DNA from 4 places in the Rhodococcus sp. NFXS4 genome. Region 2 is predicted to be linked to each of the others. Evidence: predicted binding sites of a transcription regulator. Region 2 holds the regulator's gene; each other region holds the start of a gene.
The links. Region 2 encodes LexA, which represses DNA repair genes until DNA is damaged. Its sites were predicted from a motif close to CGAACANNTGTTCG; they were not measured.

Region 1: the regulator LexA is predicted to act here: its motif matches at 1,975-1,988, upstream of J4E04_RS15750 (HNH endonuclease signature motif containing protein).
Region 3: the regulator LexA is predicted to act here: its motif matches at 1,440-1,453, upstream of cofD (2-phospho-L-lactate transferase).
Region 4: the regulator LexA is predicted to act here: its motif matches at 1,401-1,414, upstream of J4E04_RS19650 (HNH endonuclease signature motif containing protein).

What each region holds. Positions count from the first base shown of each region.
Region 1 is NZ_CP192221.1:3,355,187-3,358,575, forward strand. It holds gene J4E04_RS15735 (response regulator transcription factor) at 1-83, opposite strand, end outside; gene J4E04_RS15740 (lipase family protein) at 143-1,288, opposite strand; gene J4E04_RS15745 (hypothetical protein) at 1,362-1,601, shown strand; gene J4E04_RS15750 (HNH endonuclease signature motif containing protein) at 2,009-3,389, shown strand, end outside.
Region 2 is NZ_CP192221.1:2,113,149-2,116,537, reverse strand. It holds gene nrdR (transcriptional regulator NrdR) at 1-476, opposite strand, end outside; gene J4E04_RS09930 (hypothetical protein) at 589-957, opposite strand; gene lexA (transcriptional repressor LexA) at 1,269-2,051, shown strand; gene J4E04_RS09920 (acyl-CoA dehydrogenase family protein) at 2,113-3,255, opposite strand.
Region 3 is NZ_CP192221.1:2,726,518-2,729,906, forward strand. It holds gene J4E04_RS12725 (DUF3499 domain-containing protein) at 1-206, opposite strand, end outside; gene J4E04_RS12730 (metallopeptidase family protein) at 374-796, shown strand; gene J4E04_RS12735 (WhiB family transcriptional regulator) at 847-1,077, opposite strand; gene cofD (2-phospho-L-lactate transferase) at 1,681-2,637, shown strand; gene J4E04_RS12745 (coenzyme F420-0:L-glutamate ligase) at 2,634-3,389, shown strand, end outside.
Region 4 is NZ_CP192221.1:4,170,640-4,174,028, reverse strand. It holds gene J4E04_RS19650 (HNH endonuclease signature motif containing protein) at 1-1,368, opposite strand, end outside; gene J4E04_RS19645 (hypothetical protein) at 2,879-3,220, opposite strand.

The DNA.
Region 1 (3,389 bases), 1.2 Mb from region 2:
TCCACGGTGTACCCGTTGAACGTCAGCGACCGTCGCAGCGATTCTCGGACGGCACGATCGTCGTCGGTCACCAGTACACGCATGGGAACAGTGTCGCCCCGACGACTGAGACGCTGCTGAGAGGACACAGGGGCGGCCGGTGTCAGCGCCCGAACAGCCGGTCGACGAACGCGATCGCATCGGGCTGCGAGTCACGGAACGTCTGACTGTGGTCGCCCGGGTAGGTCCGGAAGGTCAGCGGTTCGCCGTTGGCCGTCATGGCCGCCGCGAGCGACAGGGCGGACGGTGCCGGCACATCGACGTCCCGCAGACCCTGGCCGATGAAGACGGGACGGTCGTACCCGGAGGTGGGCACACCCATGTAGTCGTTCAGCAGTCCGTACACGTTCGGGATCTGCGCCAACGGCCGCGAGAACATGTCGCCCAGTCGCAACCCGGACACCGCATCGTGGAACGGGTTCGCGCACTGCGTCTCGGCGGTGTCCACCCACTGCCGGCCGAGCGGAGTCAGGTAGGAGTTCAGATCGATCTCCGGATGGGCGGCACGCAACCCCGCCAGGATGTAGAAGACGTACGACGTCAGACCGTCCGGAATCGCGACGGGCGGGACTCCGGGCCCGAGCGGAAGCAGAACGAGTTCGATGTTGGCGGGCACGCCGGTCCCGACGGCGCCGAGGTAGTCCAGGCCGTCGCCGCCGTACTCGGTGGCGTACCGCGCGGTGGTCACCGCGGCGCCGCCGCCCTGGGACTGGCCGATCGCGACCCAGCGATTCGACAGCGTCGGCTCCAGTTCCCTTGCAGCAGCGACACTGTCGACGACGCTGTGCGCCTGCACCTTGCCGTCCAGGTACGGCATCACTCCGGGGGTACCGAGTCCCACGTAGTCCGTGGCGACGATCGCGTAGCCGCGGTTCAGCCACGTCTGGAGGTACGGGAAGTCGCGGTCCGGCAACGTGGGGCCGACGACCGACGGAGCGCAGTCGTCGCCGAGCCCGGACGTGCCGTGGGCCCACGCGATGACAGGCCAGCCACCTTGGGGCGCCTCGCCGGGCGGCAGATAGACGCCACCGGTACTCAGGGCCGGCTCGTTCTGCGAGCCCACCGACCAGTAGGTGATGCGCCGGGCGTCGACACTTCCCGGAATCGGGGCCGGTGACGCTGTCGATCCGACGAAAGTGCCCGGATCACGGTCCTGCGCCTGCGCCACACCCGTGAGGGTCAGCGCGACGGACGTCGTGGCGGTCAGGGTCACCAAGGCGCGCAGCAGGCGGCGGGAGCGGTTCGGCACGGCGTCACCGTACCGCTCCGGCACCGGATTCCGGACTAGAACATACGTTCGATCACGGCTACGCTCTTCAGTCATGGACGAGGTGGGTGCGACGCAGAGTTCGGTGAATGACAAGGTGCTCGAGCTGCGCGCGGTCGCGGACGAGCTCCGGGCGCTCGACGACCACCGGGTGGCCCTCGGCGACAAGCTGGTGGACCTCGAACACTGGTTCCGACGGGTGGGGTGCCTGGAGTTGTCCGACCACGCGCTCGACGTCTTCGTCTCCCGCTACGTGGGCCGGGTCTTCGAGCTGGCGGACGGCCTACGCGAGTAGCCGTGACCTCGCGTCACACTCAGTTGTGACCGCCGTCGCCCCGATCGGCACCACGTGGGGTGCCCCTCATTCCGGTGGAAACCACCTCGCAGCGGGCAATCATGGAGCACGGCGGGACACGCTCCCGCCGGGGCCGGTCAGGGGAACCGACCTCAGCACGATCGGAGGAAACACATGATGATCACACTGACACTCGTCGGCGCGGCAGCACTCGCGGTCGCACTGTTGTCCGGCGGACGCGACCTGGACTTCCGGGGACGCCAGATGTCGCACAGCTACCGTTCGCGCTGACACCGACGCACATCGACGACTGCCCACCGTTCACCTGTGAACGGTGGGCAGTTCTCTGTCCGTATTCGGTGACATCTACTATCGAACATATGTTCTAATCCATGTAGTCTGAAGTCATGGAATCGGGGGATCCAGGGTCGGCCTGGCAGGTGCAGATGGGCCGACGTGTCGGCGCGCTGCCTGCTGTGGCCGCACCTGTCGACGATCCCCGCGTGTGCGCGCTACTCGCCCAGCTCGGCTCCGCGGTCGAGGGCATCGCCATGCTCGACGCGTCGACGCTCACCAGCGAGGACCGACTGGCGCTGGTCTGCGGGGCCGAGAACACCCGGCGCCTGCTCACCGGCGCGTCACACACCTGGCTCAACGGCCTGGTGGCCGGCTCGGGATTCGACTCAGTGCTCGGTGCGATCGGCGCGAGCGGTGTTCCGCACGCACTGGCGCACATGCTGCGCATCACCACGGCTGCCGCGGCATCCCGCCTTGCCGTGGCACGCGATCTCGGCACCGGAACGACCATGACGGGTGAGACGCTCGATCCGCCGTTGACCCACACGGCCGCGGCAGCGCGGGACGGCGCGCTGGCCGACGCACACGTCTCGATCATCCGCTCGTTCCTGAAGAAGCTCCCTCACGCCGTCGATGCCGAGACGCGCGACGCCGCCGAGCAGACTCTCGCCGACCTTGCGCGCACGGTCGGACCGGAGGAGCTCACGGCCATCGCGACGCGCCTCACCGAATACCTCGATCCCGACGGAGCGGAGCCCGACGATCGCGACCGCGCCAGGAAGCGCTTCTTCGAGATCGACCCCCAGGGTCCCGATTCGATGTCGACCGGCCGCTTCTGCGTCGACCCGGTGCTGCGCGCCCTGCTCGACGCGTTCCTCGCCAAGTTCGCGGCACCCGGAACGAACGCTCCCGACGGTTCAGTCGATCTCGACGCCCCGCCCCCGAACGATGACACGACCCCCACCGACGCTGTCCCGTCCGGCGACGCAGGACAACCGGCCGACAGCGCGGAAGGGTCGGACGACCGCGAGGCCCAGTGGGACCACCGCACCCCCGGCCAGCGCAATCACGATGCACTGACCTACCTCCTGAAGGACGTGCTGGCCTCGGGTCGACACGGACAGCATCGTGGGCTGCCCCTGTCCGTGGTCGTGTCGGTGTCACTCGACCAGCTCACCGCCGCAGCAGGTCTTGGACTCACCGCCACCGGATCCACGGTCCCGGTGGCCGATGTCGTCAGGCTCGCGGCCGAGGCGCACCACTACCTCCGCGTCTTCGACGGGGCCACCGGCAGCACGCTGCACTTCGCCCGAGCCCGCCGGTGCGCGAGCACCGACCAGCGGCTCGCCCTGTTCGCCCGCGACCGCGGCTGCACCGGGCCGGGATGCTCGGCCCCCGCGTCACGGTGCGAGGCCCACCATGTCGACGACTGGGCGGCGGGCGGCCTGACCGACATCGACGACCTCGCGCTGGCGTGCGACGTCCACCATC
Region 2 (3,389 bases):
GCGTCCTCGGCGAGGGCAGCATCGTGCTCGGCGCGGTGGCGACGAAGGTCCTCGATCTCGCGCTCGAAGTCGTCCGCACTGCTGAACGAGCGGTAGACGGAGGCGAATCGGAGGTAGGCCACCTCGTCGAGATCGCGCAGTGGCCCGAGGATGGCGAGCCCTACCTCGTTGCTGGGGATCTCGGCCGACCCGGAAGCCCGCACCGTGTCCTCGACCTGCTGGGCGAGGAGGACGAGCGCGTCGTTGTCGACCTGGCGGCCCTGGCAGGCCCGACGGACTCCCTTGACCACCTTCTCGCGACTGAACGGCTCACTCACGCCACTGCGTTTCACGACGGAGAGCACTGCTGTCTCCACCGTGGTGAAGCGTCGACCGCACTCGGGGCAGGAACGACGCCGCCGGATCGCCTGGCCCTCTTCCGCTTCACGCGAATCGACGACGCGCGAGTCGGGGTGACGGCAGAACGGGCAGTGCATCGGACAGAGACCCCTCGATGGCTCGGGCATTTCCCGAGCGCCACGGCGGCTCTCGGTGTGTCCAGCGTACCGGGACGGCCTTCCGCGGCCCCGGGGGCGTGTCCGGCCGGTGTCAGCGTCCGGAGACGACGCCCATCTCCACCTGCTCCGAGATTGACGGCTGTGCCGGAACGTCGGCGGAGCGCATGTTCGCCAACCCCACCAGCCCCAGAACGGACACTGCTGTGATCAGCGCCACAGCGATGGGCGTCGCGAATCCGTGCCCCCGACGAGTGCGGTGTTCGACCTGCGAGACACCGTTCGAGCGGCGACGGTAGTCGACAGTGCCGCCGTCGGGGCGGCGGGAGTCGCGCGGAGCGGGGCTGCGGCGGACCGTGGTGCGCTCGCGCACGTCGGTCGTCGTGGACCCGGCCGCGCGGTCGGCCACACCCCAGTAGGAATCGTCGTCGCAGGTCCAGCGCGTGCGAACGGGTGCATGCATGTCGATGGAACGTGCGGTGCCGACAGTCAGCAGGTCACTTCGAGTCATTGCAACCACTCCTCGTGGATAGCCGGTGGCCGTCCGCGTCGCCGATGCACCGAGGTGTTCGAACAACACATTCGCCCACGCGTTCGAATGAACGCATGTTCGATGTATAGCAGTCCGGTCCGACAAAGTGCATCGAACACGCGACACGCTTCGAACAGGTGTTTGATCCGAGTCCCGTTTCGGTTTAGGTTCGACACACGCACAACGGACGTGACACCAGCACCACCTGCCCCACGTCCACTGCTACCGATGGAGGTATCTCGATGAAGGACGACAGCTCATCCGGCACGGTCGGCGGGCGCGCGTCAGCGACCGGCTCGGCCACGACCGCCGACACCGAGTCCGGTCTCACCGAACGTCAGCGGCGAGTGCTCGAGGTGATCCGTGCGTCGGTCGTCGAGCGCGGCTATCCGCCGAGCATCCGGGAGATCGGTGACGCCGTCGGATTGACGTCCACCTCGTCGGTCGCGCATCAACTGCGCACCCTCGAACGCAAGGGGTTCCTGCGCCGCGACCCCAACCGTCCCCGCGCCGTCGACGTGCGTCTGCCGGGCGAGAACGGGCGCCCCGAAGAGGTCTCTGCCGTCGCGCAGGACGATCTCGTCGCCACGGACACCACGAATCACCTCGACAGCGCGGACACACCGTCGTCGGACGACGATCGCCTGCCCGCACCGACCTTCGTCCCCGTCCTGGGACGTATCGCCGCGGGTGGTCCGATTCTCGCGGAGCAGGCCGTCGAGGACGTGTTCCCGCTTCCGCGCGAGCTCGTCGGGTCCGGCTCGCTGTTCCTTCTCCGCGTCGTCGGTGAGTCGATGATCGACGCCGCCATCTGCGACGGTGACTGGGTGGTCGTGCGTCAGCAGAACGTGGCCGACAACGGGGACATCGTCGCCGCCATGATCGACGGAGAGGCCACCGTCAAGACGTTCAAGCGGACTGGTGGGGACGTCTGGCTGCTCCCCCACAACGACCTGTTCGAGCCCATTCCCGGGAACGACGCCGTGGTGCTGGGCAAGGTCGTCACCGTGATGCGCAAGCTCTGATTCCGGACACACGAACGCCGGCGCTGGATGTCCAGCGCCGGCGTCGTCGTGTTCGAGGTTCCTACAGGTCCAGACCGCGACCAATGATCTCCTTCATGATCTCCGTCGTGCCGCCGTAGATGGTCTGCACGCGGGAGTCCATGTACGCCTTGGCGATCGGGTACTCCTTCATGTAGCCGTAGCCACCGTGCAGCTGCAGGCACCGGTCGATGAGCTTGACCTGGTTCTCGGTGGTCCACCACTTCGCCATGGCTGCTTCCTGGACCGACAGCTCGTTCGCGTTGAGCTGCTCGATGTACTTGTCCACCATGATGCGGACGGCAGTCGTCTCGGTCGCGCACTCCGCCAGCACGAATCGCGTGTTCTGGAACTTGCCGATCGGCTTGCCGAACGCCTTGCGGTCCTTGCAGTACTGGATCGTCATCGCGAGCGCGGACTCCATCGCGGCAGCCGCGACGACGGCGATCGACAGGCGCTCCTGCGGCAGGTTCTGCATCAGGTAGATGAAGCCCATACCCTCCTGACCGAGCATGTTGGCGGCAGGGATGCGGACGTCGGTGAAGCTGAGCTCCGCGGTGTCCTGCGCCTTCATACCGATCTTGTCGAGGTTGCGGCCGCGCTCGAAGCCCGGCATGTCGCGCTCGACGACGAACAGGCTGAAGCCCTGCGCGCCCTTCTCCGGATCGGTGCACGCCACCACGATGACGATGTCGGCGTTGATGCCGTTGGTGATGAACGTCTTGGAGCCGTTGAGCACCCAGTCGTCACCGTCACGGACGGCCTTGGTCTTGATGCCCTGCAGGTCACTGCCCGTGCCCGGCTCGGTCATCGCGATCGCGGTGATCAGCTCACCGGAGCAAAAGCCGGGCAGCCAGCGCTGCTTCTGCTCGTCGTTCGTCAGCTCGATGAGGTACGGAGCGACGACGTCGTTGTGCAGCGTGAACCCGATGCCGCTGTACCCACCGGCCGTGGTCTCCTCGGTGACGATGGCGTTGTAGCGGAAGTCCTTGACTCCGCCGCCGCCGAACTCCTCCGGCACTGCCATGCCCAGGAAGCCCTGCTTGCCGGCCTCGACCCAGACACCTCTGTCGACGATGTTCTGCGTCTCCCACTCCGCGTGATGCGGCGCGACGTGCTGCTCGAGAAACTTCTTGTACGAGCTGCGGAACAGGTCGTGCTCGGGCTCGAACAACGTGCGCTTCATGATTCTCCTCGTCGTGCGTACGGCGGATCTGTCTCGAGCCTAGAACCAGGTACGAGCGGGGTCGATGACCAGTGCGAGCACGTTCGGTGACCTCGGCGTCAGCCGATATCACCTGGCCCGTCCGCAATCGGCTC
Region 3 (3,389 bases), 610 kb from region 2:
GAGAACCCACCCTCGTAGCGCACCATCTCCCACCCCTTGGGGGCGGTGATCGACGAACCGTGCACCTCGCACAGATCCCAGGAATGGGGCTCGTCCACGGTGGCGAGAGGTCCGACGACGGCGGTCGAGTCGGAGTACACGTACGTCAACGTCGCGACGGCCGGTCTCTTGCATCCCGGTCGGCAGCATCCCCGCACAGCTCTCACAGGTCGAACCCTAGCGCGTGTCCTCCGGCGTGCCTCGCAGGACACGGTCGTAGCATGGGCGCGTGTCGTTCACCGGATCCTCTCAACCCCGCGGCCGCGCCGGCGGCCGTCCCGGACGGGAACATCGGGCGTCCAGCTCGCGGTCCGCGGCGCGGCGGGGTCGCGGAATGCGCGGCACCCTGTTCCCCGACACGGTGCCCGCACGCAGGTCTCGCGCCGAGAAGTTCGATGCGGCGGTGCTGGACGCGTTCGCCGAGATAGACCGCAAGTGGCACGACCGGCTGACGAAACTGGACATCGCCGTCGACGACGTGCCGAAGATCCGTGCGGTGGACCCGGAATCGGTGAACTGGCCACCCGAGGTCGTGGCCGAGGGCCCGGTGCCGTTGTCGAGACTCGTTCCGGCGGGAGTGGACACGCGCGGAGCGACGACGCGGGCTCGGATCGTGCTGTTCCGTCGGCCCCTCGAGCGGAGAGCACACGACTCGCTGGAGCTGACGGACCTGGTGCACGACGTGTTGGTGGAGCAGGTGGCGACCTACCTGGGGGTCACGCCCGAGGTGGTCGACCCCGACACCGAGGACGACTGACACCCCGGCGCCTGCGGCGCGTCGTTCGGCGGCTGCGGTGACGCGACGCGTCAGATGATGCCGCGCTTGAGGCGGCGACGTTCGCGCTCGGACAGCCCACCCCAGATGCCGAACCGCTCGTCGTGCGCCAAGGCGTACTCGAGGCAGTCGTCCTTCACCTCGCACCCGAGGCAGATACGCTTGGCCTCGCGCGTCGAGCCGCCCTTCTCCGGGAAGAACGCCTCGGGATCGGTCTGAGCGCACAGAGCGCGCTCCTGCCACTGATCCTCGAGCGGATCCATGTCGCCCGGCACCAGACTCAGATGCAGTGCGGGCGCAGGCATTCCGAGGCTCGTGAGCGGCGGGTCGACGTCGTCGACAGAGACGTCCTCCGGGTCGATCCCGTCCACGGGGTCCGCCGGGGCGTCCTCCGTCACGGCATCCACGTGCCGTACGTCGTCGAGTTCCCCGACGGGGGACTCCTGTCGACCGAGGTCGTGGTGTTGTTCCGGCATCACGTCCGCCTCCTCACCTGTTCGAGCGCAGTTGTTGTCGGTCACTTGTGTCGATGATCGACCGCGAAGCCGGATCGAAGAGCGAAGCATCGTGTCACCATGGGACGTGACGCTGCGGAACGCAGCGCGCGAACTCGTGTCGACTCATGGGAACACGTGTTCGAACGGTGGTTCGCTACAAGCGATTCCGCCGTTCGAACCGTTAATGACATGACTGTGATTAGACACGCCGCGGTGTGTCGCGGTCAAGCGGACCGCTCGATTTGCAATACCATCCGATCTCCGGTTTTCCCGGAAGGCGAGACTTCCCCGGTGTTTCGCGTCGGACACGCCGTGGTTCGCGCCCACCGGCCCGATCGCGCCGACGGCGACCGCCTAGGGTCGAGGGTCATGAAGGTGACTGTGGTGGTGGGCGGCGTCGGTGGCGCGCGGTTCCTCCAGGGGGTTCGGGAACTGCTGGGGCCGGACGGCGACGTCACGGCCGTGGTGAACGTCGGTGACGACGTCTGGATGCACGGCCTGCGCATCACACCCGACCTCGACACCTGCATGTACACGCTCGGCGACGGCATCGACACCGAGCGCGGGTGGGGTCGACGCGACGAGACGTGGAGCGTCAAGGAGGAACTCGCGGCGTACGGGGCCCACCCGGACTGGTTCGGGCTCGGGGACCGCGACATCGCGACGCATCTGATCCGGACGCGCATGCTCCGCACCGGGTACCCGCTGTCCGCAGTCGTGGAGGCCCTGTGCGACAGGTGGTCTCCGGGTGTCCGCCTGCTGCCCGTCACGGACGACCGCAGCGAGACCCACGTGGTGATCACCGATCCCGACGACGGCACCGACAAGGCCGTTCACTTCCAGGAGTGGTGGGTGCGCTACCGCGCTGCTGTGACGACTCACAGTTTCGCGTACGTCGGAGCGGACAAGGCGACCCCGGCGGACGGCGTCGTCGAGGCGATCGAGACCGCGGACGCGGTACTGCTCGCACCGTCCAACCCGGTGGTCAGCATCGGCGCCGTCCTGGCGGTGCCCGGCATCCGCTCCGCACTGCGCACCACACCCGCGAAGGTCGTCGGGCTCTCCCCCGTCATCGACGGCAAGCCGTTGCGCGGCATGGCCGACGAGTGCCTGTCCGTCATCGGTGTGGAGACGACGGCCGAGGCCATCGGCCGCCACTACGGCGCCCGCTCGGCGGCGGGCATCCTCGACGCCTGGCTGATCCACGAGACCGACACCGCCGACGTTCCCGGCGTGGACGTGCGCGCGGTACCTCTGCTCATGACCGAGCCCGCGGTGACCGCACGGATGGCGCGCGCCGCGCTCGAGGCAGCGGGCGTCCTGTGACCCGATCCGACGGTCCCGGCGATCATGCACCGGGCGGTTCGATCGAGGTGATTCCCGTCGCGGGACTCCCCGAGTTCCGGCCGGGCGACGACCTGGTGGCAGCAGTCGTCACGGCAGCACCGTGGCTCGCCGACGGCGACGTCCTGGTGGTCACGAGCAAGATCGTCTCCAAGGTCGAGGGACGCCTGGTGACCGCGCCGACCGACCCGGAGGCGCGGGACGCACTGCGCCGCATCCTCGTCGAGCAGGAGGCCGTGCGCGTCCTCGCCCAGCGCGGTCGCACGCTCATCACCGAGAACCGCCTCGGCATCGTGCAGGCCGCGTCCGGCATCGACGGATCCAACGTGTCGACGGACGAGTTGGCCCTGCTCCCCGAGGATCCCGACGCGTCCGCCCGGGCACTGCGCGACGGTGTACGCCGTTCGCTGGGCGTGGCCGTCGCCGTCGTCGTCACCGACACGATGGGCCGCGCGTGGCGGAACGGCCAGACGGACAACGCGATCGGATCAGCCGGGTTGCCCGTCCTGCACGCGTACGCCGGTGGTCGCGACGCGCAGGGCAACGAGCTGATGGTCACCGAGGTCGCGCTCGCGGACGAGCTGGCGTCCGCTGGGGATCTGGTGAAGGGCAAGCTCGGCTCGGTTCCCGTCGCCGTGGTCCGGGGTCTGCACTACGCCGACGACGGCTCCTCCGCCCGCGATCTGGTGCGGCCGGGCGAGGACGACCTCTTCTGGTTGGGAACGCAGGAGGCG
Region 4 (3,389 bases), 2.1 Mb from region 2:
CCTCGACGGGTCGATGAGGGCAGGCGGGTGCCACAGAGTGCGCCCGGCGTAGGGATGGCCTGGTGGCGCTGTGGTGGTGGACCATCCGAGCACTCCGTCGTGGACCATCGGATGGTGCATGTCGCACACGAAGGTGAGCGACTCGATGTCGGTGGGCCCGCCGTCCTGCCATTCGTGGATGTGGTGCGCCTGCGTGGCGACGGCGGGGCGATCGCATCCCGGTGCGGTGCACCCACGATCGGTGGCCATGAGGACGAGGCGCTGGTCCTCACTGGCGATGCGGCGGGTGCGGCCGAAGTGGAGTGGTCTGCCGTCGTCGTCGCCGAAGACAGCGAGGTAGTGATCGGCGTGCGACCCCATGCGGATGACGTCGCGGATCGGCATGGTGGAACCCGTTGCGGTGGTGGCCAGTCCGGTGCCTCGGATCAGGTCCTCGAGACGGGCGACGATGATGACCTTGACCGGCACACCGCGGTGCTTGCCGAGATCGTCGGAGGACAGTGTGTCGCGTAGTAGCAGCTTGAGGGCGTCGTGCCGTCGTTGCGGTGTGGTCCGGGTGTCGCGCTGGCGGGTCTCGTCGTCCGGTTCTCCGATGACGGGCGCGCGTGTGTCCTCGGGATTGCCCACTCCGAGCGCCGCGTACTTGCTGTTGTAGGCGTCGAAGTACGCCGCGGTCTCGGGATCGAGAACGAACCTGCCGCTGCGCATCCCGTCGCTGTCCTGCTTGCCCATGAAGATGCCGCGCTTGCGGACGCGCTCCGGCGGGAGCTCGAACTCGCCTTCCTCGACGATGTGCGCGGTGATGCGCTCGGCGAGCGCCGTGAGCTCCGCGGGACGCACCTCGCGCGCCGCGTCGGCCAGGTGACGCTCCGCGTGGGCGCGGGTATCGGCATCCACAGCAGCGGGGAGATTCTTGTCGAACTTCCGGATCACCTTCACGTGGGCCGGGTCGATGGCACCCTCGCGCAGCGCCGCGGCGGTGGCGGGCAGCTCGGGTTCCATGACGTCGCCGAGCAGGGTGGTCCTGTTGCCGAGCTGGGCGGCCACGGACAGTCGCGCCACAGCGGCTGCGCGATCGATGGTGAGGAGTTGGGCCAGCGCATCGGCGTTGTGCGCTCCGGTCTCCTCGAAGCCGCGCTGCTGGACGAGCTCGGCCAGCCACACGTGCGCCTGCGCCTGCCGCGACCGCGTCACCTTCTCGTCCCGCACCAGAAGGGCGAGACGGTCGGCCGTCCCGATGTGCTGAGTGTCGTAGGCCGCGATGCGGCGCGTCAGCTCCTCCTGCGCAGCGACGAGCTGGGCGAGAACGGGGTCGCCGATGGAGCCGTCGTCACGACGACCATCCCCTGCGTTTCCCCCCGAAAACATGCCTCACAGTACCGCGACCCACCGACATAAATCGAACGTGTGTTCGAGTTGCCTACATGCGCGCAAGTGGGCCGAATTCAGAGAAGGCCGTGGCTGATGCAGAGAAACAGCAACACGAGAAAAGCGACGAAGCTGACACCGACGGAACTGACTTGTCCGAGCGTCGGTTTATCGGGCGCAACAATGCGCGAACGTCGTCTGACCGTGCGGAAAGTATGGTCATCCGCTGTTTCTACTGCAAGTCATCCCGCGATCTCATCCGACTCGTCCTCGGCGTCGAAGAACTCGAAACACGCCTGAACAGGCCGGGTGCGCGGAAGCGTCGTCGACCCCGTCCTCCGATCGAATGACAGGTTCTGTGGTGCGGATCGCGTACCGAAGACGCCCGTGGTGGCGCTTCGAACCCCGCCGAGAAACGTTCTCAATGGTTTCATTGCCATTTATGGTCACATTTCCGGATTTCGGTGTCACACTCGTGCGATGTGGTGGATCGTCTACGGCATCGGCGCCGTCTGGGTTGTCGCAGCCCTGGTCATCGGCGTCGTCATGGGCCGTGCCATTCACAATGCGGACATTGAGGATGAGGCTCGTGTTCTCCGGGAGCAGTCCTTGCTCGACCGCACTTCGCTCATGCGGCCTGACTTGAGAAGCGGCCGAAAAAGATCAACTGCGACGACGCGGACTGGGCCCGCGTGGACGTACGTGCAGGGCAGGGCAGTTAGCCGAGAGGTGTCTAGGCGAGCGGGCGTCGAGGTTTTCCTGAGATGTTTGGTAACCAGAGGTCTGGTGTGGTCGCGGACCTGTGACCGACCGAGGCTGCGGAGCGATTGGCGACGCGCCACCTCAGCGTCATCGCTACTCCACAACGCTGATCGATCTGTACCGCTAAGCTTCGGACGCAAGGTCACCACGGGCAGCATTCGCGGAGGTCCGTCGGTGCACTCGATCCAGCGAAGTCGTGGTCGGCACTTTGCTACACGCCATCGTGGTGGCCGAGGCTTGCGCCGCGCCCGCGCCCGCGCGCGTGAGCCGGCCCGCCCGCGAGCCACTGTTCGGATTAGAGGACTACTACCAGAAAACAAGCCTATCAATTTTGAGACCGCCAGACGGAATGGGCTACCCGGTTCGGGCCAGCGGTGAACTGCGGCCCGCCCAAAAGTCGACGTCCTTGGTCGGCGCGTTCGCGGCCAATTTCTGGAGGCCTGCTCTGAGCAGGCCGTGGGCGACGCGCAGGTGAAGCAGAGCCGGCAGCGAGACGGCCCCCTTCTCACCGAACCGAGCTGGCCAGCAATGGGCTTGGCACGGGCATCGATTCGTCGGAGGGATTGCCGATGATCGCGATGATGACAACCCGCGTCGGTTCGTGTGCAACCAATTCTGAGCATTTGATCTGGTCACGAGGAAAAACAAATCTCCGAGTATCGTTCAAACGATGGAATAGCCACGTCCAGCACTTGCTGGTAGGGGTTCGAGAGAGCACCGCCTGCGCACAGGGCAATGGGTCTTGGTTTCAGACCGCCGTGCCTGCACGTGGCGCGCGGGCGCGAACGGCAAAGGTGATGCCTGTTATGGATTTCACACCTGCTCCTAATCCTTGGGCCAGGACGACTCCATACGCACCGAAAAGTAATGCTCCTGGTACGACCATGGCGAGTGTCACCAAAGAACCAACTAAGGCAACCAAGGTCCACCGTGTCGTTTGACCTGCAGTGAATAAGACAGTTGAAGCGCCCATTGCAGCGGAGTCAACAGTTGCGACGAACGATCGGGAAGATCCGAGATGCACGTCGAAGCTACGACCGAATAAATACTCTAGTCGTGACCCGGAAAAATAGACGATCAAGCTGTACACGGCGCCGAGGCTGACTGCTGCGGCGGATATACTCAGAAGTTGCCTTTTGTAGATTGGGTCGTTTCTACTGAAACTGCGTACGGCGGTGGGGACCAGAGAAGTAGCGAGGCCCGTCACCACAACGATGACCGGTGAAGCCGCGACCCGAGCGGTCTCCAAAGCGGCAAGC